3 regions of the Cupriavidus sp. GW822-FHT02D05 genome follow, and region 3 is predicted to be linked to each of the others. Evidence: predicted binding sites of a transcription regulator. Region 3 holds the regulator's gene; each other region holds the start of a gene.
What was found. Region 3 encodes LexA, which represses DNA repair genes until DNA is damaged. Its sites were predicted from a motif close to ACTGTATNNNNATACAGT; they were not measured.
Positions count from the first base shown of each region.

Region 1 (6,843 bases), on a different contig from region 3:
CGCATCGGATACCAGCGGGCCGGCGATCTGGCCTACGCCATAGGCGGCGGTCATGATGGCAAGCAGGTTGAATGTCACGCGGTGGGCCGCGCGTTTCGCGGCGGGCATGGCGATGGTCACGGTGCCAACGAAGGTGCCGCCCACCAGCAGCGCGCTAGCCAGGTAGGCCACGGCCGAGTGGCTGAGCGCGGGCAGGATCACGCCCACTGCCTGCACCAGCAGGTTGAGCGCGAGCGCACGCCGCGTGCCAAGGCGCTCGTGCAGCGCATGCCAGAGAAAACACGAAGGTGCCGCGCCAAGCCCGAACGCGGCCCAGATATGGATCGGGTCGATGTGGCCGAGCGCGTCGCGCACAAAGAGCGGCAGGTAAGTTGCCGTGACAATGTAGCCGAACCCCGCCAGCCCGTAGCTGGCCACCAGCGGCCACGGACCAGGGCCGTTGGCATTGGCCTCGTCCGTGGCACTGGCACTGGTAGCGGCATGCGGCTGGGGTGCCGGCACGCGGCCCGCAAGATAAGGCCATGCGAGCAAGCTCAGCACGGCGGCGCCACCGCCGATGGCCAGCCACAGCAAAGGACTGTGCCAACCGGCCAGGTTGCCGGCGGCAATGAGCTCGGCGGACAGCAGGATGCCGGCACCGACGCCCGAGAACAACAGCGGCGCGCCATGCGGATGCCCTACCACCTGGAACAGCCACACGGACGCGCAGATCAGCGCGATGGCGCTGAGCACGCCCGCCAGGAAGCGCACGCCGATAAAGAACCAGGGCGCGGCCGGCACGGCCAGCGCCAGCAGGCACAGGGCCGTGCCGAAGAGCGCGATGCGGCAAAAGCGCGGCGCAACGCGCTGCGGCATGCGGCTGACCGCGAGGGCGCCCACGAGATAGCCTGCATAGTTGGCGGATGCGGTCAGCGAGCCGGCACTGACGCTCAGCAGGCCGTCGCGCACCATCAGCGGATACATGCCGGTAAATGCAAAGCGCCCGAAGCCCATGCCCACCGCCAGCACCAGCGCGGCGGCCAGTGAGGGCATCCATGGCGCCATGGTCTTGCCGAAGGATTGCGGCGCGGCTGTGACGGTCCGGATCCTAGCCATGCTGCAGCTCCTGGAGAAACGCCGCGTATGCCGACGTGGCAAAACCCGAACGGCGCACCAGCAAGGTGTGCGCGACTCGCACGGGCACGGTTTGCAGGCTTGCGGCATCGGGGTGCAGCGCCAGCAGCGACCTCGGCAGGATGGCCACGGCCGAGCCCGCCGTCACGCAGGCGAGGATCGCGTGGTAAGACGCCAGTTCCAGCACGTTCAGCGCCAGCCGTGGGCCTTCGCCGCTGGCGAGCCAGTCCTCGGCACACAGGCGGTACGTGCAGCCGCGCGAGAACGTGGCCAGGCTGCGCAGCTTGATGTCCTGCGGCGTGCGCACTGGCGGATGGCTGTGCGGCAGCACCAGCAGCAGTTCTTCAGAGAACAGGAACGTGCCTTCCAGGCCGGGGCCGAGTACGTCCATGTCTAGCGTGTCCGGCGCGCCCTCGGAGGGATGGGCCACCACGGCGCAGTCGATGCGATGCGCCAGCAGTGCGTCGATCAAGGCTTGCGTGGTGCCGGTCTGGATCTCGATCCGCACGTCCGGCCATTTGCCGTGATAGCGCGCCAGCGGGCGGGGCAGCCGGCTGGCGGCCGAGCTTTCCATGCTGCCCACGCGCAGCGTGCCCGAGGGCGCATCGCTGCGCATGGATTGGCGGGCCTCTTCGGCCAGCGCCAGCAGCCGCTCGGTATAGCCCAGGAAGCGCTGTCCTTGCGGCGTCAGGGTCATGCGCTTGCTGTCGCGCAGGAACAGGGCGACGCCGAGCTCCTCTTCGAGCTGCTTGACGCGCGTGGTGACATTCGACTGCACGCGGTCCAGGGTCTTGGCCGCCCGCGTGATGCTTTCTTCAAGCGCAACGGCTCGGAAAATCTCAAGTTCGGCCAGGTCCACGGCAATCCTTTGATTGAAATAGGTTCTTAAAAAGAGAACAAATTTCAATTAACTATCATAGATAGGGAATGATAAGTCAAGAAAGCCATGATGGCAGCGGGGTGAGGCGAAGCGGGAAGCATATTCCGGCGAGCAATGCCCCGGCCCTCCGTGTACCCAAGGCGCGGGACTAATGCGGATCCTGGTATTGCGAGGGTTGGGGTTGCGCGGGTTGCTGCTGCGAATGCCGTTGCGCCGGTGCTGGCCGCGCCAGGAGCGCACGGATCGACGCAAGGTAGCGGTCGCCAACCTCCCGGCTGTCCCGGTTCGACTGGGCGCGCAGGGTGCGGCGGGCCGGTGGCGTGATGTTCAGGCTGCGGCAGATCGTTGACAGGTAGGGCTTGCGGTCTCCCGCCAGCCGCTGTGCCGCGGCTTGTACCGCCGCGTCGCCTACGCGTTCGCGCAACCAGGCCAGGACCTGCCTGTCGTATTCGTTCTGTACCCGGACCAAGTGTTCCATGATCGGCTCCCGTAGATACTGTTCATCCATACAGTTACTGTGAATATATACAGTAATCTGGTTTTTTCAAGGATGAATGCCGAGGACCAGATACGGGCCACCGTCCAGGGGGCTACAGGACCATGCAGGCGGCAGCGCTGGCGCCGGCGCGTTGCGCCAGGCAGGCGGGCCCGGCGGGCGGCATTTCCAGGTGGCAGCGCTGGCTCACAGGCAGGTTATCTTCCGGGGGCTTGCCGGCTGGGGGCGCGTCATGCCGCGGCGGGTGGTTGTCGCGCAGGGCCGGATGGTGCTTTTCCACCCAGCGCGCCGCTCTCCAGAGCGCGAAGATGCAGGCAACCGCATAACTGCAGTAGATGAGGATCAGCATAAGCACCTTGCTTCGCGCCCGCTTGGGGGCGAGTAGTTCAAGAAAGTGCGAGTATGCGCAAGATCACTCTCGATGCGGTATCACTCGATTGGGGGGAGCCCGGTGGTTGCGCGGGCCGTAAGGCCAGGCGGGTGGCCGATCTGGCGGAAATGCCGCAGTGGGAAGAGAGACAATTGTTTGCAGTTCAGGCCTGATCTTCGCCTGGCGTATCGGCGCGGTACTCAAGCAGGTCGCCCGGTTGGCATTTCAGCGCCTCGCAGATTTTCTCCAGCGTATCGAAACGGATGCCCTTGACCTTGCCGGATTTCAGCAAGGAGAGATTGGGCTCGGTGATGCCGATGTACTGGGCGAGCTCGCGCGATTTCATCTTGCGCTCAGCAAGCAGGACGTCAAGCCGGACGAGGATAGTCATAGGGTCAGGGTGCCTCAAACGCAAACGCAAACTCAAACTCAAACAAAGCTCTCATTCTCCAGCGCGACGCGCGCGGCCTCGACCATCGCCCAGGCGATGGCCAGCAGCAAGCCGCCCAGCAAGCCCAGCATCACGTCGCCGAAGGTGATGATCACCACCATGTAGGGGCCGTTGGCAACCGTGCTGGCCAGGGTCATGGCCAGCAGTGTCTTGGTGAGCGGAACCACCAAGCTGAACGCCGTCACCACCAGCGCCACGCGGCGCAGGCGCACGCCCGTCTCCAGGGTAAGGACCGCGCCGCCCGCCAGGGCCGCGAATAGCCTGTGCGCTTGCATCAGTCCACTGACCAGCAAAGCCGTGGCCACGCTCGTGATGGCCAACCCGAGCAGCCGGTACGGCATCGACACCAGCAACTGCCCGCCTGGCGCAGGCCCGGCCAGGAACGCGCGCAGGTTCCGGTCCAGCTCCGCATCGGGGAGCAAGAACCAGAAGGCGAACAGGGCCGCCGTCACCACGACGGCGCAGCACAGTGTCAGCCACTGCATGCGGCGCGCGATGACGCTAACGCGCGTTAGCGCGCCATCAGCGGGCAAGGGAAGGGAAAGGGGGGTCGGCATGCCGGTCTCCTGAAGGGATTGCGCATGGCAAAAAATTACTGTAAAACAGCAATGTGTTATCGTTTTACAGTAATTTATATTCGTCGGAGATTAAATTATATGCGTTTTATAGCCTTCCCTGGCCGCCTCTTTCCCATCGCGCCTGCTGCCATGTTGGTGCTTTTGTCGGTTGTGCCTGCGCATGCCGCAGCCGAGGAACTTGCCGCCAACTATTGGTACGTCGGCGGCGACCTCAATATTGCCCGCGACAAAGTCAGTACGAGCACGCCCGGCTGGGCGGGCGGATCGTCCAACAACGTTGGACTTGGCTTGCGGGGCGGCTATCAGTTTTCGCCCTATGTGTCGGTCGAAGGCTCGCTAGCCAGCCTTGGCCGTGTCGTGGCCAAAAATGGCAACGCCAACGACAAATTCGACGTGAACGCCTTGTCCGTCAACGTAGTGGGCCACCTGCCCCTGACCGAGCGTTTTTCGCTGCTGGGCATTGCCGGGGTCAACTATATGCATGGCCGGCGCTCGGGCGATCTCGAATCGAGCAACAAGTCGCAGGGGCTCATCAGCCTGGGGGTGGGCGCGTCCTATGCGGTCACGCAGAACTGGCGCTTGCGGATGCAGTACATGAATTACGGCAAGCTCAGTTGGAAGGGCAACGATGCTTCGGTCAAGAGCCAGGCCGTATCACTTGGCGTGGACTACCTGTTCCGCTGAGGCAGGCGCACGGGCCCGCGGCGCTACCAATACTTCAACACTTCAATACTTCAATACTTCAATACTTCAATGGCTATGACCATCAGGACAATCGCAGGCGTTGCATGGACCGCCGCAAGCTGCGCGCTGGCCGGCTGTGCGCCAACGCAGCTTTCCAGCCCGGCCGCATCGGCGGTCAGGATCACCCACAACGAGCCTGCCGCGGGATGCACCTATCTTGGCGACGTGACCGGCAGCCAGGGCGATTTTGTGCGGGGCGCCATCACGGCCAATGCGGATCTGGAAACCGGTGCACGCAACGACATCAAGAACAAGGCGGCGGCAATGGGCGGCAATCTGGTGTACCTGCTCACCCAGCGCGCAGGGCAGACCGGCGGCAAGGATCGCCTGGAGCAAACCAATGTGACCCTGTCGGGCAACGTGTATCGCTGCGCGTCCCCAGGCGCGCGCTAGCGCGCCGAACAGGGATCAGGCCAGCTTCTGCTTGAGGATGTCCTGCGCGGATACCGGCTGGCGGCCCCGCTTGCGCCGGTAGTTGCCGTCCGCGTCCATTTCCCAGGTGTCGCGGTTGTCCTTCAGGTAGACCTTCAGCCCCTCATCGATCACGCGATCCTTGAGGGCTTTGTCCAGCACGGGGAAGCACACCTCGATGCGCCGGAAGAAGTCGCGGTCCATCCAGTCGGCGCTCGATAGCCGCACGTCTTCGGCCTTGTCGTTGTAGAAGTAGAAGATCCGCGCATGCTCCAGGAACTGGCCAAGCACGGAGCGCACCCGGATATTCTCGGACAGGCCCGCAATGCCAGGGCGCAATGCGCAGGCCCCGCGCACGATCAGCTCGATCCGCGCGCCATCGCAGGATGCCTGGTACAGGGCCTGGATAAGCTTGGGCTCCAGCAAGGCGTTCATCTTGGCGATGATCAATCCCTTGCGGCCAGCCTTGGCGTGCTTGCCTTCGCGGCGGATGGCATCGAGCAGCGCCGCGTGCATGGTGAACGGCGATTGCCAGAAGTGCGCCAGCGTGCCGGGGTGGCCGAGTCCGGTCAGCTGGGAGAACACGTTGGCCACATCATCGACGAGCGCTTCCTTGCAGGTAAACAGGCCGAAGTCCGTGAAGCTCCTGGCCGTCTGCGAGTGATAGTTGCCGGTGCCGATATGGGCGTAGCGCCTGAGCTTTTTCCCTTCGCGGCGTACCACCAAGGCCATCTTGGCGTGGGCCTTGTAGCCAACCACGCCGTACACCACGTGCGCGCCCGCTTCTTCAAGCTGGGCTGCCCAGTTGATATTGGCCTGCTCATCGAAGCGGGCGAGCAACTCCACCACCACGCTGACTTCCTTGCCTCTGCGCGCGGCGCCGATCAGCGCCTCCAGCAGGGCCGAGTCGTTGCCGGCGCGGTACACCGTCTGCTTGATGGCCATCACATCCGGATCTTCCGCGGCCTGGCGGATGAAATCCACCACGGGCGAAAACGACTGGTACGGATGGTGCAGCAGGATATCGCCGTCGCGGATGGCGCGGAACATGTCGGGCTGGTCCTGCAGCGCCTTGGGCAGGCCGGGGCGGCATGGCGGGTACTTCAGGTCATCGCGGTCCACGCTGTCAGGAACCGGCAGCAAGCGCACCAGGTTGACCGGGCCATTCACCGAAAACACCTCGGCATCTTCCAGGCCGAACTGGTTTTGCAGGAAGCGGGTCATCTCCTCGGAGCAGTTGTCCGCGACCTCGAGCCGCACCGCATCGCCAAAATGCCGCTGCGGCAGCTCGCCCTGCAGCGCATCGCGCAGGTTCTTGATTTCTTCCTCGTCGACGAACAGTTCGCTGTTGCGGGTGACGCGGAACTGATAGCAGCCGCGCACGCGCATGCCGGGAAACAGCTCGCAGACGTGGGCATGCAGGATGGACGACAGGAACACGAAGCCGTGTTCGCAGCCGGAAATCTCCTTGGGCAGCAGGATCACGCGGGGCAGGGCCCGGGGCGCCTGCACGATGGCCGCGTTCGCCTCCCGGCCAAAGGCATCCTTGCCTTCGAGCTCCACGGCGAAGTTCAGGCTCTTGTTGAGCACACGTGGAAACGGGTGCGCCGGGTCCAGGCCGATGGGGGTGAGCACCGGCATCAGCTCGCGGAAGAAATAGCTGCGGATCCACTCGCCTTGTTCCTGCGTCCAGTGCGGACGGCGCAGGAAGCGGATTCCCTCGCGGTCCAGTTCCGGAACCAGCACTTCGTTGAACAGGCGGTACTGTTCCGCGACCAGCTTGTGCGTGCGGGCGCTGAC
Region 1 is NZ_JBXAOE010000014.1:186,997-193,839, reverse strand. It holds gene AC1RQK_RS20160 (YbfB/YjiJ family MFS transporter) at 1-1,095, opposite strand, end outside; gene AC1RQK_RS20155 (LysR substrate-binding domain-containing protein) at 1,088-1,972, opposite strand; gene AC1RQK_RS20150 (CppA family protein) at 2,142-2,471, opposite strand; gene AC1RQK_RS20145 (hypothetical protein) at 2,584-2,838, opposite strand; gene AC1RQK_RS20140 (helix-turn-helix domain-containing protein) at 3,023-3,250, opposite strand; gene AC1RQK_RS20135 (hypothetical protein) at 3,289-3,867, opposite strand; gene AC1RQK_RS20130 (porin family protein) at 3,892-4,572, shown strand; gene AC1RQK_RS20125 (DUF4156 domain-containing protein) at 4,648-5,025, shown strand; gene ppk1 (polyphosphate kinase 1) at 5,041-6,843, opposite strand, start outside.
Region 1: a site for LexA is predicted at 2,508-2,525, ahead of AC1RQK_RS20150 (CppA family protein). Genes of this name have one in related genera too.

Region 2 (6,843 bases), on a different contig from region 3:
GTTCCGCCTGGCGCTGGTCGCGCGCGGCCTCTCCCGCCTCCAGCACGACCGCCTGGTAGACGTGCACGCCCGACGCTACCAGCCGCGCCGTCAGCCTGCGTGGCGACTGGTCCTGCGGCGATACCGCGGCTACCTGCACCTCCACGCCCTCGAGCGCCACGGCCGGCGATGCGGCCGACATCACCGTTACCTTGCGGGTCTTGACCGCTTCGGCGGGATGCGGCCCGAGGTTGCCGAGCAAGCCCTTCTGCATGGAATCCAGCGCCGCCTGCCGCAACTCGGCGTCATCGGCGGGCAAGGTCACCACGCCCACGGCGAACAAGGTCTCGTCGACCCGGGCCGCGTCCATCGTCATGGGCAGCTTGCGCCCGGCAATCGCCACCTCGCGCGCAGCGCCGGATGGCTTGCCGGGATAGAGCGCCGCGTAGGCGCCTTCGTTGGACTGGATGGTGCGCCAGTCATAGCGGGGTGAACAGGCGATCAGCCCGGCGCCGAGCGCGCCCAGGACGATGGCTTTGGCAAGCAGGGACTGCGGCAAGCGGAAGAACCGTGGAAACCAGGCGTGGGGCATCAGGGCGGCGAATGCGGAAATAAGCCGCTATTATCGTAGAACCCGCGTGCCAGCGCTCATCCACATTGCCCGCCAATGCAAACCCAGCCATCGATCCAGCCAATGCAGCCATCCCCCCGGGGTGTCTTTGGCACCGCACGCCGTACCGGCGCGGCGATGCTCGGCGCCATGCTGGTCGCGGCAAGCACGAGCGCCCTGGCCGCCACGGCCCACCTGCCCCCCGTCAACGATCTCGCCGCCCAGGCCTCCGCTGCGGCCAGCCGGGGCGAGCCCCTGGTGGTGCTGGTGACACTGCCGGGCTGCGTGTACTGCGAAACGGTGCGCCGCAACTATCTCGGCCCGCAAGCCGCGGCGGGAGAAATCGAGGCGCGCGAGCTCGACATGACCGCCGACACGCCGCTGCGCAACACCGATGGCAGCATGACCACCGCGCGGGAATGGGCCCGCAGCCGCAATGTGGCGGTAGCACCCACGGTGCTCTTCCTCGACGCGCGCGGCCGCTCCCTGGCCACGCCGCTGCGCGGCATGCAGCCCGATTTCTATGGCGCCTACCTTGAGCAGGCGCTGGACCAGGCCCGCTCGGCCTTGGCAAGCAAGGCGCATTGAGGCGCACAATGGCGCACCCGACTGCGGCCAATCGTCGCATCCGCGGCGGCTCGGTGAATGCAGCCGGCAGCGCCTCGGCAGCGGCAGTAGAATAGTGGCTTGTCTGACCTGTCGGCGAGCATCATGACGACCTCCGCTTCCCCCACCGCACCCACCCCGGCAAGCACCGCCTCGCGCAAGCTGTGGCCTGTGATCGCCGCCGTGCTGCTGGTTGCCGTGCTGGGCTGGTTCGGCTATCGCGCCATCGCCCCCGCCAATGCGGCGCCGCCCGCCACGTTCACGCTGCTGTCCGGCGAAAAAGTCAGCACCGCCGATCTCAAGGGCAAGGTCTACCTGGTCAACTTCTGGGCCACCAGCTGCGTCACCTGCGTCAAGGAAATGCCGGACATGGTCCGCACCTATGACAAGTTCAAGGACAAGGGCCTGGAGTTCGTCGCCGTGGCAATGAGCTATGACCCGCCCATGTACGTGATGAATTATGCGCAAACGCGCAAGCTGCCGTTCAAGGTGGCAATGGATTCCGACGGCGCGGCCGCCAAGGCATTCGGCGAAGTGCAGCTGACCCCGACCACCTTCGTGATCGACAAGGACGGCCATATCCTCAAGCGCTATGTGGGCGAGCCCGAGTGGGACGCGCTGCACAAGCTGCTCGACGGCGCGCTCGCCAAGGCGGCCTGAGCCACTGACTGGCCCACTGACTGGCCCGCCGCCTCCGCCCAGAAAGGTGCCTTCCATGGCACCTTTTTTTATTGCCGGGCGCCGTCGCGCAATGCCCGGCTTGCGCAGCACGGCTGTATGGATATACAGTTGCCAGCAGCTTTCCCCGCCCATGCCGGCCAGCGCACTTGCGCCCGGCATCCCCTAAGGCCCCCGCTCCGTGTTACTCGATCCCGATCCCAGCGCCGTGCTTTGCGACGCACCCGCCGTCAAGCAGCCCGATACCGTGGATGCCGCCGCCCCCGAGACGCCGGCTTACCTGTCCACCCTGAACCCGGAACAGCGCGCGGCCGTGACGCACGAGCCCGCCGCGCCGCTGCTGATCATCGCCGGTGCCGGCTCGGGCAAGACCAACACGCTGGCGCACCGCGTTGCCCATCTGGTGCTGGGCGGCGCAGACCCGCGCCGCATCCTGCTGCTGACGTTCTCGCGCCGCGCGGCGTCGGAGATGGGGCGGCGGGTCGAGCGCATCGTCGACCAGGCGCTGGGCATGCAAGCCTGCGGGGCGGGGCGCGCGGCACTCACATGGTCCGGCACCTTCCACGCCATCGGCGCGCGCCTGCTGCGCGAGTACGCGGAAACGCTTGGCCTGTCGCCCAGCTTCACCATCTGCGATCGCGGCGACGCCGCCGACCTGATGAACGTGGTGCGGCACGACCTGGGCCTGTCGGCCCAGGCTTCGCGGTTCCCGCGCAAGGAAACCTGCCTGTCGATCTACTCGCGCGTGGTCAACACGCAGGCGCCGCTCGAAGACGTGCTCAAGCAATGGTTCCCACGCTATGCCATGTGGACGGATGCGCTGCGCGGACTATTTGCCGGCTATGTGCAAGCCAAGCAAAAGCAGCAGGTGCTCGACTACGACGACCTGCTGCTCTACTGGGCGCAGGCACTGGCCGAGCCCGCGCTGGCGCAGGACATGGGCGCGCGCTTCGACCACGTGCTGGTGGACGAATACCAGGACACCAATGCGCTGCAGGCTGCCATCCTGCTCGCGCTCAAGCCCGACGGGCGCGGCCTGACGGTAGTGGGCGACGATGCCCAGTCGATCTACGCCTTCCGTGGCGCCACGGTGCGCAATATCCTCGATTTTCCCGCGCAGTTCACGCCGGCCGCGGACATGGTCACGCTGTCGCAGAACTACCGCTCCACCCAGCCCATCCTGGCCGCCGCCAACGCGGTGATCGGGCTGGCGGCCGAGCGCTATACCAAGGACCTGTGGTCGGAGCGCGGCTCGGCCGAGAAGCCGGAGATCGTGGTGGTCAACGACGAGGCGGACCAGGCCCGCTATGTGGTCGAGCAGATCCTCTCGCGGCGCGAGGCCGGGCTGGCGCTGCTGTCGCAGGCGGTGCTGTTCCGCGCCGCCGACCACAGCGCGCAGCTGGAGATCGAGCTGGTCCGGCGCAATATCCCGTTCGTGAAATTCGGCGGCTTGAAGTTCCTGGAATCCACGCACGTGAAGGATGTGCTGGCGGTGGTGCGCTGGCTGGAAAATCCGCGCGACCGCATGGCAGGCTTCCGCAGCCTGCAGCTATTGCCGGGCGTGGGGCCCAAGACTGCCGCTCGCGTGCTCGATGCGGTGGAAATCGCCACCGAGCCGCTATTTGCCCTGGAGTCCTTTGAGGCGCCGCCAGCCGCCGCCGAGGCCTGGCCCGACCTGCTGGCGCTGGCGCGCAGCCTGATGGCCCCGGCTGCGCCGTGGCCCTCCGCCTTCGAGCAGGTGGTGGCGTGGTACCAGCCGCACCTTGAGCGCCTGCACGACGACGCGCCCGCGCGCGCTGCGGACCTGCAGCAACTGGGGCGTATCGCCGCCACCTACGCGTCGCGCGAGCGCTTCCTGACGGAACTCACGCTCGACCCGCCGGACGCATCGAGCGACGAATCCGGCGTGCCGCTGCGCGACGAGGATTACCTGATCCTGTCCACCATCCACTCGGCCAAGGGCCAGGAATGGAAGGCCGTCTATGTGCTCAATGCCGTCGACGGCTGCATGCCTTCGGACCTGGCCACCGGCACCACCGAGGAAATCGAGGAAGAGCGCCGGCTGCTATATGTCGCCATGACCCGCGCCCGCGACCACCTCGACATCGTGGTGCCGCAGCGGTTCTATGTGCACCAGCAGACCGCCTATGGCGACCGCCATGTCTACGCCTCGCGCACGCGCTTTCTGCCTAACCGCGTGATGCCGCTGTTCCACAGCCGGTCCTGGCCGCCGCCCCCGCCGGTGGCGGACGCGCCGGCCAAGGCGCCGCTGCCCAGGCTCGACCTGGCCGGGCGCATGCGCGATATGTGGAAATGAGGCTGCGCGGCCAAGGCGCGTGTCAGTTGACCGCCGCGCCAGCCGTGCGCACCACCTCCACCAGCGCGCCGGCGCGCAGTTGCGCGGCAATGACTTCGATGTCGTCGGTCATGTAGCGATCCATCGCCAGGAACGGCACGCGTTCGCGCACGAAGGCAAAGACCGCGCGGCCCGCCGGCGACAGGCTTTCCACCGCGCCGGCCAGCTCGGCGGCCTGGCAGGCTGCGAGCAGTTCCACGGCGAGGATGTACTGGTTGTTGTCGATGATGCGGCGCGCATTGCGCGCGCCGATCAGGCCCATGCTCACCACGTCCTGGTTGTCGCCGTTGGACGGCACGCTCTGGATGCTGGCCGGGCTGCAGATGGTGCGGTTCTCGGCGATCAGCGCGGTGGCCGGATACTGCGCGCCGGCAAACCCGCAGCTCAGGCCCTCGTTGGCGGCCGCCAGGAAAGCCGGCAAGCCGTTATTCAGGTGCGGGCTGAGCAGGCGGTTGAGGCGGCGCTCCGACACCACGCCAAGCTGCGTGGCCGCGATGGCGAGGAAGTCCATGGCGAACGCGACTTGCTGGCCGTGGAAATTGCCGCCGTGGAACAGCTCGCCGTCGTCGAAGAACAGCGGATTGTCGTTGGACGAATTCAGCTCGCGCTCGACCACGGTGGCGCAGTGCCCCAGCGTGTCGCGCACCGCGCCCAGCACCTGCGGGATGCAGCGCAGCGTGTAGGCCTTTTGGATAAACACACCGGTGCCGGTGTTCTTCTCGTCGCCGGCGCGGGTCTTCATTTCCCCCGCCAGCTGGCCATGCCCTGAGAGGCGCGTGGAACCCGCCAGCAGCGCGCGCAGGTTGGCCGCTGATTGCACCTGGCCCGGATGCGGCTTGGCAATGTCGTGGCCGTGGGTCATGAAGGCGTCGGCCGAGGCGTTGAGCCCTTCCAGCGCCAGCGCCGCGATGATCTCGGCCTGCGTCACCTGGGCGCGCATGGTTTCCAGCAGCAGGCACGCCATGCCGGTCATGGCCGAGGTGCCGTTGATCAGGGCCAGCCCTTCCTTGTGGGACAGCTTGATCGGCTCGATGCCATGCTCGCGCAAGACCTGCGCGGTGGGCGCGGTGGTGCCGTCGGCCAGCAGCACCTTGCCTTCGCCGATCAGCGTGATGGCGATATGCGACAGCGGCGCGAGGTCGCCGCTGGCGCCGAGCGAGCCCACCTGCGGCACGGCGGGCGTGACGCCCGCCTCGACATAACGCAGCAATTGCTCGATCACCAGCGGGCGTACCGCCGAATAGCCCCGCGCCAGCGCATTGGCGCGCGCAACCATCATCGCGCGCACCTCTTCGCGCCCGAACAACGGGCCCACGCCGGCGCAGTGGCTGCGCAACAGGTTCTCCTGCAGGGCGCCGGCATGCTCGATATCCACCCAGTTATGCACCAGCTCGCCAAAGCCGGTGGACACGCCATAGATGGGGATATTGGACGAGGCAAGTTCCTCGAAACGCGCACGCGCATCCGCCACATGGGTACTCGCAGCCGGGTCCAGGCTGGCCGGGCGACGGCCTCGCGCCACCTGCACCAGCGCCGCGGCGGTGAGTTGCTGGCCATCGACCTCGACGGCCGTGCCGCCCAGGCGGCTGGATGCGTGCTGGCTGGATACCTCGTTCATTGCGTGTTCCGGGTGAGCTGTTCGGGCCCGCGAGTGTATCAAGAGATGTTGACTCGAAGCGCACATCGGCCGGTTCGCCCGGAAACGCAGGAAACGCTGGAAGCGCTACAGCCCGTAGCGCTTGATCTTGTCGTACAGCGTGGCCTTGCCCACCTGCAGCAGATCCGCCGCCTGGCTGACCGCGCCGCCGGTGCGCGCCAGCGTATCGGCGATGACGGCACGCTCGTAGTGCTCCATGCGCTCCTTGAGCGGCGTGGAGTCGTCGAGCGCATCGGCGCGCGTGCCGCCCTCGGGCACGCCCAGCACCAGGCGGTCGGCGGCGTTGCGCAGCTCGCGCACGTTGCCGGGCCATGCGCGCTGCATCAGCGCCTGGCGCTGCAGCTCGGAGAGGATGGGCACGGGGCGCTGGTAGCGCACCGCCGCCACCAGCATGAAATGCTCGAACAGCGCAACGATGTCCTCGCGCCGCTCGCGCAGCGGGGGCAACGGGATGGTGACCACGTTGAGCCGGTAGTACAAATCCTCGCGGAACGTGCCTTGCGCCACCAGCGTCTCCATATCGCCCTTGGCCGCGGCCACGATGCGCACGTCGATGGCGATGGAGGCATTGGAGCCGAGCCGCTCCAGCGTGCCCTCCTGCAGCACGCGCAGCAGCTTGACCTGCAGCGCCAGCGGCATGCTCTCGATCTCGTCGAGGAACAGCGTGCCGCCCGAGGCGTGCTCGAGCTTGCCCACGCGGCGCTTGCCGGCGCCGGTAAACGCGCCGGCCTCGTGGCCGAACATCTCGCTCTCGAAGATGGCCTCGGGCACCGCGCCGCAGTTCAGCGCGACAAAGGGCGCTTGGTGGCGCGGCGACAAAGCATGCAGGCTGCGCGCCACCAGTTCCTTGCCGGTGCCGGTCTCGCCGTTGATCATCACGGGGACATCCGTGGCGGCCACGTTGGCCACCAGCGTGCGCACCTGCTCGATGGCCGGCGAGCGCCCGATGATGCGCGT
Region 2 is NZ_JBXAOE010000013.1:109,703-116,545, reverse strand. It holds gene AC1RQK_RS18740 (hypothetical protein) at 1-571, opposite strand, end outside; gene AC1RQK_RS18735 (thioredoxin fold domain-containing protein) at 674-1,177, shown strand; gene AC1RQK_RS18730 (TlpA disulfide reductase family protein) at 1,301-1,855, shown strand; gene AC1RQK_RS18725 (ATP-dependent helicase) at 2,121-4,190, shown strand; gene cmdF (tyrosine 2,3-aminomutase) at 4,213-5,847, opposite strand; gene AC1RQK_RS18715 (sigma-54-dependent transcriptional regulator) at 5,953-6,843, opposite strand, start outside.
Region 2: a site for LexA is predicted at 1,968-1,985, ahead of AC1RQK_RS18725 (ATP-dependent helicase). Genes of this name have one in related genera too.

Region 3 (6,843 bases):
ATGGCTCGCGCGCCGGCGGAAGCCTTCTGGCTAAGATACAGGCCAGCATCGTCCAACTTGACGATGCCCGCCACCAGGCCGTAGACGCCCACTGTCATGATCAAAGAGATGGTCGACAACACGGCCACCTGGGTGCCGAATGTCGCACCGGATACCGTCCCGAGCGAGATCACGATGATCTCCGCCGACAGGATGAAATCAGTGCGCACCGCACCGCGAATCTTGGCTTGCTCATAGGCAGCCATATCCGTCTCGGGATTTGCCGCTTGTGACGCTTCGGAATCGGTTTGTCCCTGAGTGGAATCGCTATGCAGGAAACGGTGCGCAATCTTCTCGAATCCCTCGTAGCAAAGAAAGGCGCCGCCAGCCATCAGCAGTGGCACGATGGCTGCGGGCACGGCAGCGCTGATCGCCAGAGCTGCCGGCACCAGAATCACCTTGTTGCGAAAGGACCCCAACGCTACAGCCCACACAACGGGTAATTCGCGCTCTGCCTTCACGCCGCTGACCTGCTGCGCATTCAAGGCCAGGTCGTCGCCTAGTACGCCGGCTGTTTTCTTGGCCGCCACTTTACTCATGGTGGCTACATCGTCGAGGATGGAGGCGATGTCGTCGATCAGCAGAAGCAGGCTGGTGCCGGCCATATCCAAGGTTCCCAAGTAGACGTAAGGAAAGCGCCCCGTCGCACGGAGGGCGCATAGCGCGATACTGTGCCACAGGCGTCGCAAGCGATGCGAACCATCGCCATTCCGGCGTCGCGCCTCTAGGGGGCTGGCAATTCAGGATGTGAATCGGAGCCGCCTGGGGCATCCGTCAAAAAAAAGACCGCCGGCGGGATAGCAGGGCGGTCTACGGGAAGTCTCGTCGGGGTCAAGCAACGAGTAATTGAAATATGCCAAACTACACGCCTGCTTGCTATCCGCCGTCGGTGGGGGGGGGCACGCTGCCTCTCTTGCCGAACATGAGCACAGAAGCGCCCCCATTGGGAGTGAGAAGGGGACATGAATGAGAAAAGCAGCAGCAAGTACTGCCGGATATGGCGAGAACGCGGCCGCATTGGTGCAGCAGTACGAGAGCCTCCAGTTCGACGATATCCACCGAGACGTACTGCACCTATTTCCACGTGAGCTCAGCAATATTCTGGATATCGGAGCAGGGTCAGGCCGCGATGCGGCCGCGCTCGCCCGCTTGGGACATCGGGTTGTGGCCGTGGAACCCACGGGCGAATTGCGTCGAGAGGGGCAACGCATTCACGCGGCATTGCCGATCGAGTGGGTGGATGATTCACTGCCACACCTGTCGGCGATGCGATCCAGGCGAGAGCATTTTGAGCTGATACTGCTGACTGCCGTATGGATGCATCTGGATGCCACCGAACGACCCATTGCGATGAACTCGATCGCGGAGCTGCTAGCGCCGGGCGCCACGATCATCATGTCGCTCCGCCACGGACCTATTCCCCGAGGTCGAAGGATGTTCGACGTTTCTGCCGATGAGACGCTGGCGCTTGGCCGAGCGGTTGGCCTGACCGAAAGCTACTGCGGGCAGCGTAAGGATACGCAGGGCCGGGACTCGATTTCCTGGAGCGTGATTGCCTTGCAGATGGCATGGCCGAGCGGTCCCGGGATGTCCGAAATGCTCATGCCCGGATCCGGGCGAGGCTTTGGGAGATAGCCATGGTTCAAAAGTTATTCCACGAACTGCCAGTGGATGAGCGCGAGGGTTTCGAGTCGGCTTGCGCACTGCATGGATTTGTACGAGAGGACTTCGATGTGGCTGCGGAGGAAGGCACTCCGTTGAGCGGCGGGCCGAATCGTATCTTGCGGGAGGTCATCGTCGCCCGTGTAGCCGGCGGCGAGGCTCGGCGCTATCCTGGCGGAGCTGGGGCCGCATGGACGGTGGCATTCGAGCAAGACCTGGAGCGGGATATCTTCGGCTTTCCTCTTGCCGATTAATTGAGCCGTCGGGCGCGCCCCCCGAACTCGCGGGCCCTCGTCGAGGACCCCAAGGCTGGCAGTCCGGCACCAAAGCCCAGCTGGAGGGGTAGAGGCCACTCTCGCGCGTGGGCAGCAATAATCCACCGCTGTGGGCCACAGCAAGAGGGGGAAGAAGGGATCTTGGCGCGCGCGAGTGCAGAAAACGAAAACGGCGCCAAGGGCGCCGTGGGAAAATTTCGCTTTCCGTGGGAAAGTTCGTATCGTGAAACGACTAGGTAAAGCGTAAGCCGTTGATACTAATAAGAATTCTGGGGTGGCTGATGGGACTCGAACCCACGACGACAGGAATCACAATCCTGGACTCTACCAACTGAGCTACAGCCACCGTCGATGTCGTTCTGCTTGGTGCCGAACGACGAAGAACAAGATCATACAATGCCAAAAGCCGGATGGCTAGTACTCTGCACAAATTTTTTTAGTGCCACCTGTTTAACCGGCCAGCTTGGAGGATTCCTCCAGCTCGAGCATTCGGCAGATAGCGGCCATGCTGCCAACCATGGTGCGTCGTTGCGCGCCCTGGTAGATGCGCACGCCTTTTGATTGGCGAAAGGGCACGGGCTTGACGGGGCGACGGGCGGAGAGGCGGTTGGCTGGCAGCATGGCTACACCTGGTGACTTGCAACAACAGTTAGCGGTACCCGCTACGCGGGTGCGTTGGCACAATCGGGTGTCGGCTTGTACGGGGATCGCCCGCCTCAGCCGCACTCGTCAGAAGGCGCCGGGGCGGATGAGGCCGACAGCGATGCCTTCTAGTGAGAACTCTTCGCGGCCGGCTTGCACGATGATGCTGGGGAAGTCGGGGTTCTCGGCGATCAGCTCGATGGTGTCGCCGCGGCGGTTGAGGCGTTTGACGGTGACGTCGTCGCCCAGGCGGGCGACGACGATCTTGCCGTTGGCGGCTTCGCTGGCGCGCTTGACGGCGAGCAGGTCGCCATCGAGGATGCCGGCGTCGCGCATGCTGAGACCACGCACCCGGAGGAGGTAGTCGGGCTGCACGTCGAACACCGATGCGTCGACCTGGTATTGGCGGTCGATGTGTTCGGCGGCAAGGATCGGGCTGCCGGCTGCGACGCGCCCGACCAATGGCAGGGTTAGCTGCATGACGCCAGCCATAGGCAGGGAGAACTGGTCGGGTAGCTCGGAGTCGCTACGGGAGACCTTGAGGCGAATGCCGCGGGAGGCGCCGGGGGTGAGCTCGATCACGCCTTTGCGGGCCAGGGCACGTAAATGTTCCTCGGCTGCATTGGGTGAGGAGAAGCCGAACTTGGCGGCGATCTCTGCGCGCGTGGGCGGAAAGCCCGTGTGCTGGAGGCTGCTGCGGATCAAGTCGAAAATCTGCTGCTGTCGCGGTGTCAGGGTCGCCATGGTCGCCGGTGTTTGAAAGCACTGTATGTTTAAACAGTATGCTGTGATTTTATACAGTATCGAGTGAAGTGCAAGCGGAATTTTTGGGAGTTTGCGCATTGACAGGTGCGTCCCGCGGGTCTTGGCGCGTGCCGTGGCGAGTGGGCGGAGGGTTACAATCCGCGGCACCTGAAGCGTCTTGCGTTGCGCACTGTTCAACTTTTCTGGGGCTCCCGAGCTCATTTCCGCCATGTCTCTCCTGCCTCGTGTCGTCGTGCTCGCTACCGGCGGCACCATTGCCGGTTCTTCTTCCAACCCAGCCAGCAGCGCGAAGTACCAGGCGGCGACGGTGCCGGTGACGGCGCTGCTCGATGCGGTGCCGGCGCTGGGCACGGTGGCGCGGATCGAAGCCGAGCAGGTTGCGCAGGTAGATAGCAAGGACATGTCGTTCGCGCTCTGGTCCAGGCTGGTGGAGCGCGTGGCGTTCTGGTCTGCGCAGCCCGATGTGTCGGGCATCGTCATTACGCACGGCACCGATACCCTGGAGGAGACGGCCATGCTGCTGCACCTGGCCTGCGTGGGTGGGGTGCCAGTTGTGCTGACGGCTGCGATGCGACCGTCGACCTCGTTGTCGGCGGATGGCCCGTTGAACCTGCTGGATGCGGTGCGCGTAGCGGCGGATGCTGGCGCGACGGCAAAGGGCGTGCTGCTGGTGATCAATCAGGAGATTCACGCGGGGCGCGACGTGATGAAGGCGCACACATCGGCGGTGAATGCGTTTGTGTCGCCGGTATCCGGGCCGATTGGTTTTGTTCAGGACAACCTCGTGCGCTTTGTGCGTACCCCCAGTCGCTTGCCGGCCAAGGCCTGGCCGGTCCCTTGCGCATGGCCGCAGGTCGAGATCGTGGCTAGCTATGCGGAGCCGGGGCGGATCGTGGTGGATGCCTTGGCGCAGGCGGGCGTGTCGGGCCTGGTCGTGGCGGCCGCTGGCAACGGGTCGGTTCACCAGTCGCTGGTGGAGGCGCTAACCGATGCTGCCGGCGCCGGCGTGGCAGTGGTGCGCAGTTCGCGCACAGGGGCGGGGCATGTGGCGATTCCAGCGCCTCCCCGGCCGGCTTCGGGCGTTTTTGTTTCGGCCGGCGACCTCAATCCTTATAAGACGCGTGTGCTCCTGGCGCTGGCTCTGGCTGCGGAGCCAGGACTGGCAAAGGATCCGGCGGCGCTGCAGGCGCTATTCACCGAAAACTGAGGCGGCTTGCTCCGGATGGTAAAAGCACGCTATACTTTAAGGCTATTCAACCTTGCTGCACCGGACATGGCGCTCGGGCAGCTTATCCAAAAGGAGCGTCAATGCGTCATTACGAAATCGTATTTATCGTCCATCCGGACCAGAGCGAACAAGTCCCGGCCATGATCGAGCGTTACAAGACGCTGGTCACGTCCCAGGAAGGCCAGATCCACCGCGTGGAAGACTGGGGTCGCCGTCAGATGGCCTACATGATCCAGAAGCTGGCCAAGGCTCACTACGTTTGCCTGAACATCGAATGCGGCAAGGAAACCCTGGCTGAACTCGAACACGCGTTCAAGTTCAACGATGCAGTGCTGCGCCACCTCATCGTTCAGACCAAGAAGGCTGAAACCGCACCGTCCCCGATGATGAAGGAAGTGCAGCGCGAAGAAGCTCGCAAGGCCGCGCAACAGACCAGCGAAGTCCAGGCCGCCTAAGTGCGGACTGTTGTGGTTGCCGCCGGCGTTGATCGCCGCGGCGGCAAGTGCGGGCATCGGTGCGGGAGAGTGCGTTGAACCAGTTAAGGCTCTGCGCAACGCTCGCGGAACGCGATGCCTTGCGTTACACCCCGGCCGGGGTCCCCGTGGTTAACTGCATCTTGCAGTACGCGGGCGAGACGGTCGAGGCGCAAACGCCCAGGCAGGTGGAGTTCGCCATCGCCGCCATGGGAATTGGTCAGATCGGCCAGCGGCTTGAGCGTACTCCGCTCGGCGCGATGCTCGACTGCGAAGGATTCCTGGCCCGCAGGCACCGCAACAGCAAGGCTCTCGTCTTTCACATCACTGGATGTAAAGCATTCGAAAAGGATTGAATCATGGCATTCGTCAAACGTGACAACAAGAACAAGAAGCGCTTCCAACAGCAAAACCCGCTGTTCAAGCGCAAGCGCTTCTGCCGCTTCACCGTGGCTGGCGTGGAACAGATCGACTACAAGGATCTGGACACCCTGAAGGATTTCATCGGCGACAACGGCAAGATCACGCCGGCCCGCCTGACCGGCACCAAGGCGCACTATCAGCGTCAGCTCGACACGGCCATCAAGCGCGCGCGTTTCCTCGCGCTGATGCCCTACACCGACCTGCACAAGAACTGATCGGCCCTAGGTCCGTTAAGGAGAAAACACGATGCAAATTATTCTGCTTGAAAAAGTCATCAACCTGGGCAACCTGGGTGACATCGTTCGCGTGAAGGACGGCTACGCCCGTAACTTCCTGATCCCGAACAAGAAGGCCCGCCGCGCTACCCAGACCGCTATCAGCGAGTTCGAAGTCAAGCGCGCCGAACTGGAAAAGGCAGCCGCTGAAAAGCTGGCAGCTTCGCAAGCTGAAGGCGAAAAGCTGAATGGCCTGACCGTGCAGATCACCCAGAAGTCGGGTGTGGACGGCCGCCTGTTCGGTTCGGTGACCAATGCCGACATCGCTGAAGCCCTGGCTGGCCAAGGCTTCAAGGTCGAGAAGGCGCAAGTGCGCCTGCCCAATGGTCCGCTGAAGGTTGTTGGCGACCACCCGGTCAGCGTCTCGCTGCACACCGACGTGCTGGTCGACGTGACGGTTTCCGTCCTGGGCGAACACGCCTAAGCATCGGCCTTGCTGCCGGTTTCCACTTGTCCTTCGGGCTGGTGGGAGCCGGATGCCAGCGCCGCTTGCTTGACCAAACAAAAAGGCAGGAGCATCGCGCTCCTGCCTTTTTGTTTGGCCGCGCCCCTTGCTTGCCTGATTGCCTGATTGCCCGACTGCTACGGGGCGGGGCCGGTTGTCCCGCCGTCACACGGCAGGATGCCCCCCCAACAGCCGGCTGCGAATTCTCCGCCGGCTCGCTGGCGTCGACCGTTATAATCCCCCCCTATGAACGCGCCTGTCGCAGACCCCCAACTAGACAATCTCAAGGTACCGCCGCATTCCATCGAGGCCGAGCAATCGGTGCTGGGTGGCCTGCTGCTGGACAATGCCGCCTGGGACCGTATCGCCGACTTCCTGAACGAAGCCGATTTCTATCGCTTCGATCACCGGATGATCTTCCAGAGCATCTCCCGGTTGATCGCCGCTACCAAGCCGGCCGACGTCATCACCGTCTACGAGTCGCTGCAAGGCGCTGGCAAGGCGGAAGAGGTGGGCGGCCTGGCCTATCTGAATTCCCTGGCGCAGAACACGCCTAGTGCGGCCAATATCCGCCGCTATGCGGAGATCGTGCGCGAGCGCTCGGTGCTGCGCAAGC
Region 3 is NZ_JBXAOE010000038.1:411-7,253, forward strand. It holds gene AC1RQK_RS34835 (DUF808 domain-containing protein) at 1-644, opposite strand, end outside; gene AC1RQK_RS34840 (class I SAM-dependent methyltransferase) at 1,006-1,674, shown strand; gene AC1RQK_RS34845 (hypothetical protein) at 1,677-1,955, shown strand; tRNA gene AC1RQK_RS34850 (tRNA-His) at 2,247-2,322, opposite strand; gene AC1RQK_RS34855 (hypothetical protein) at 2,427-2,597, opposite strand; gene lexA (transcriptional repressor LexA) at 2,706-3,362, opposite strand; gene AC1RQK_RS34865 (asparaginase) at 3,592-4,590, shown strand; gene rpsF (30S ribosomal protein S6) at 4,692-5,066, shown strand; gene priB (primosomal replication protein N) at 5,141-5,440, shown strand; gene rpsR (30S ribosomal protein S18) at 5,444-5,722, shown strand; gene rplI (50S ribosomal protein L9) at 5,754-6,206, shown strand; gene AC1RQK_RS34890 (replicative DNA helicase) at 6,474-6,843, shown strand, end outside.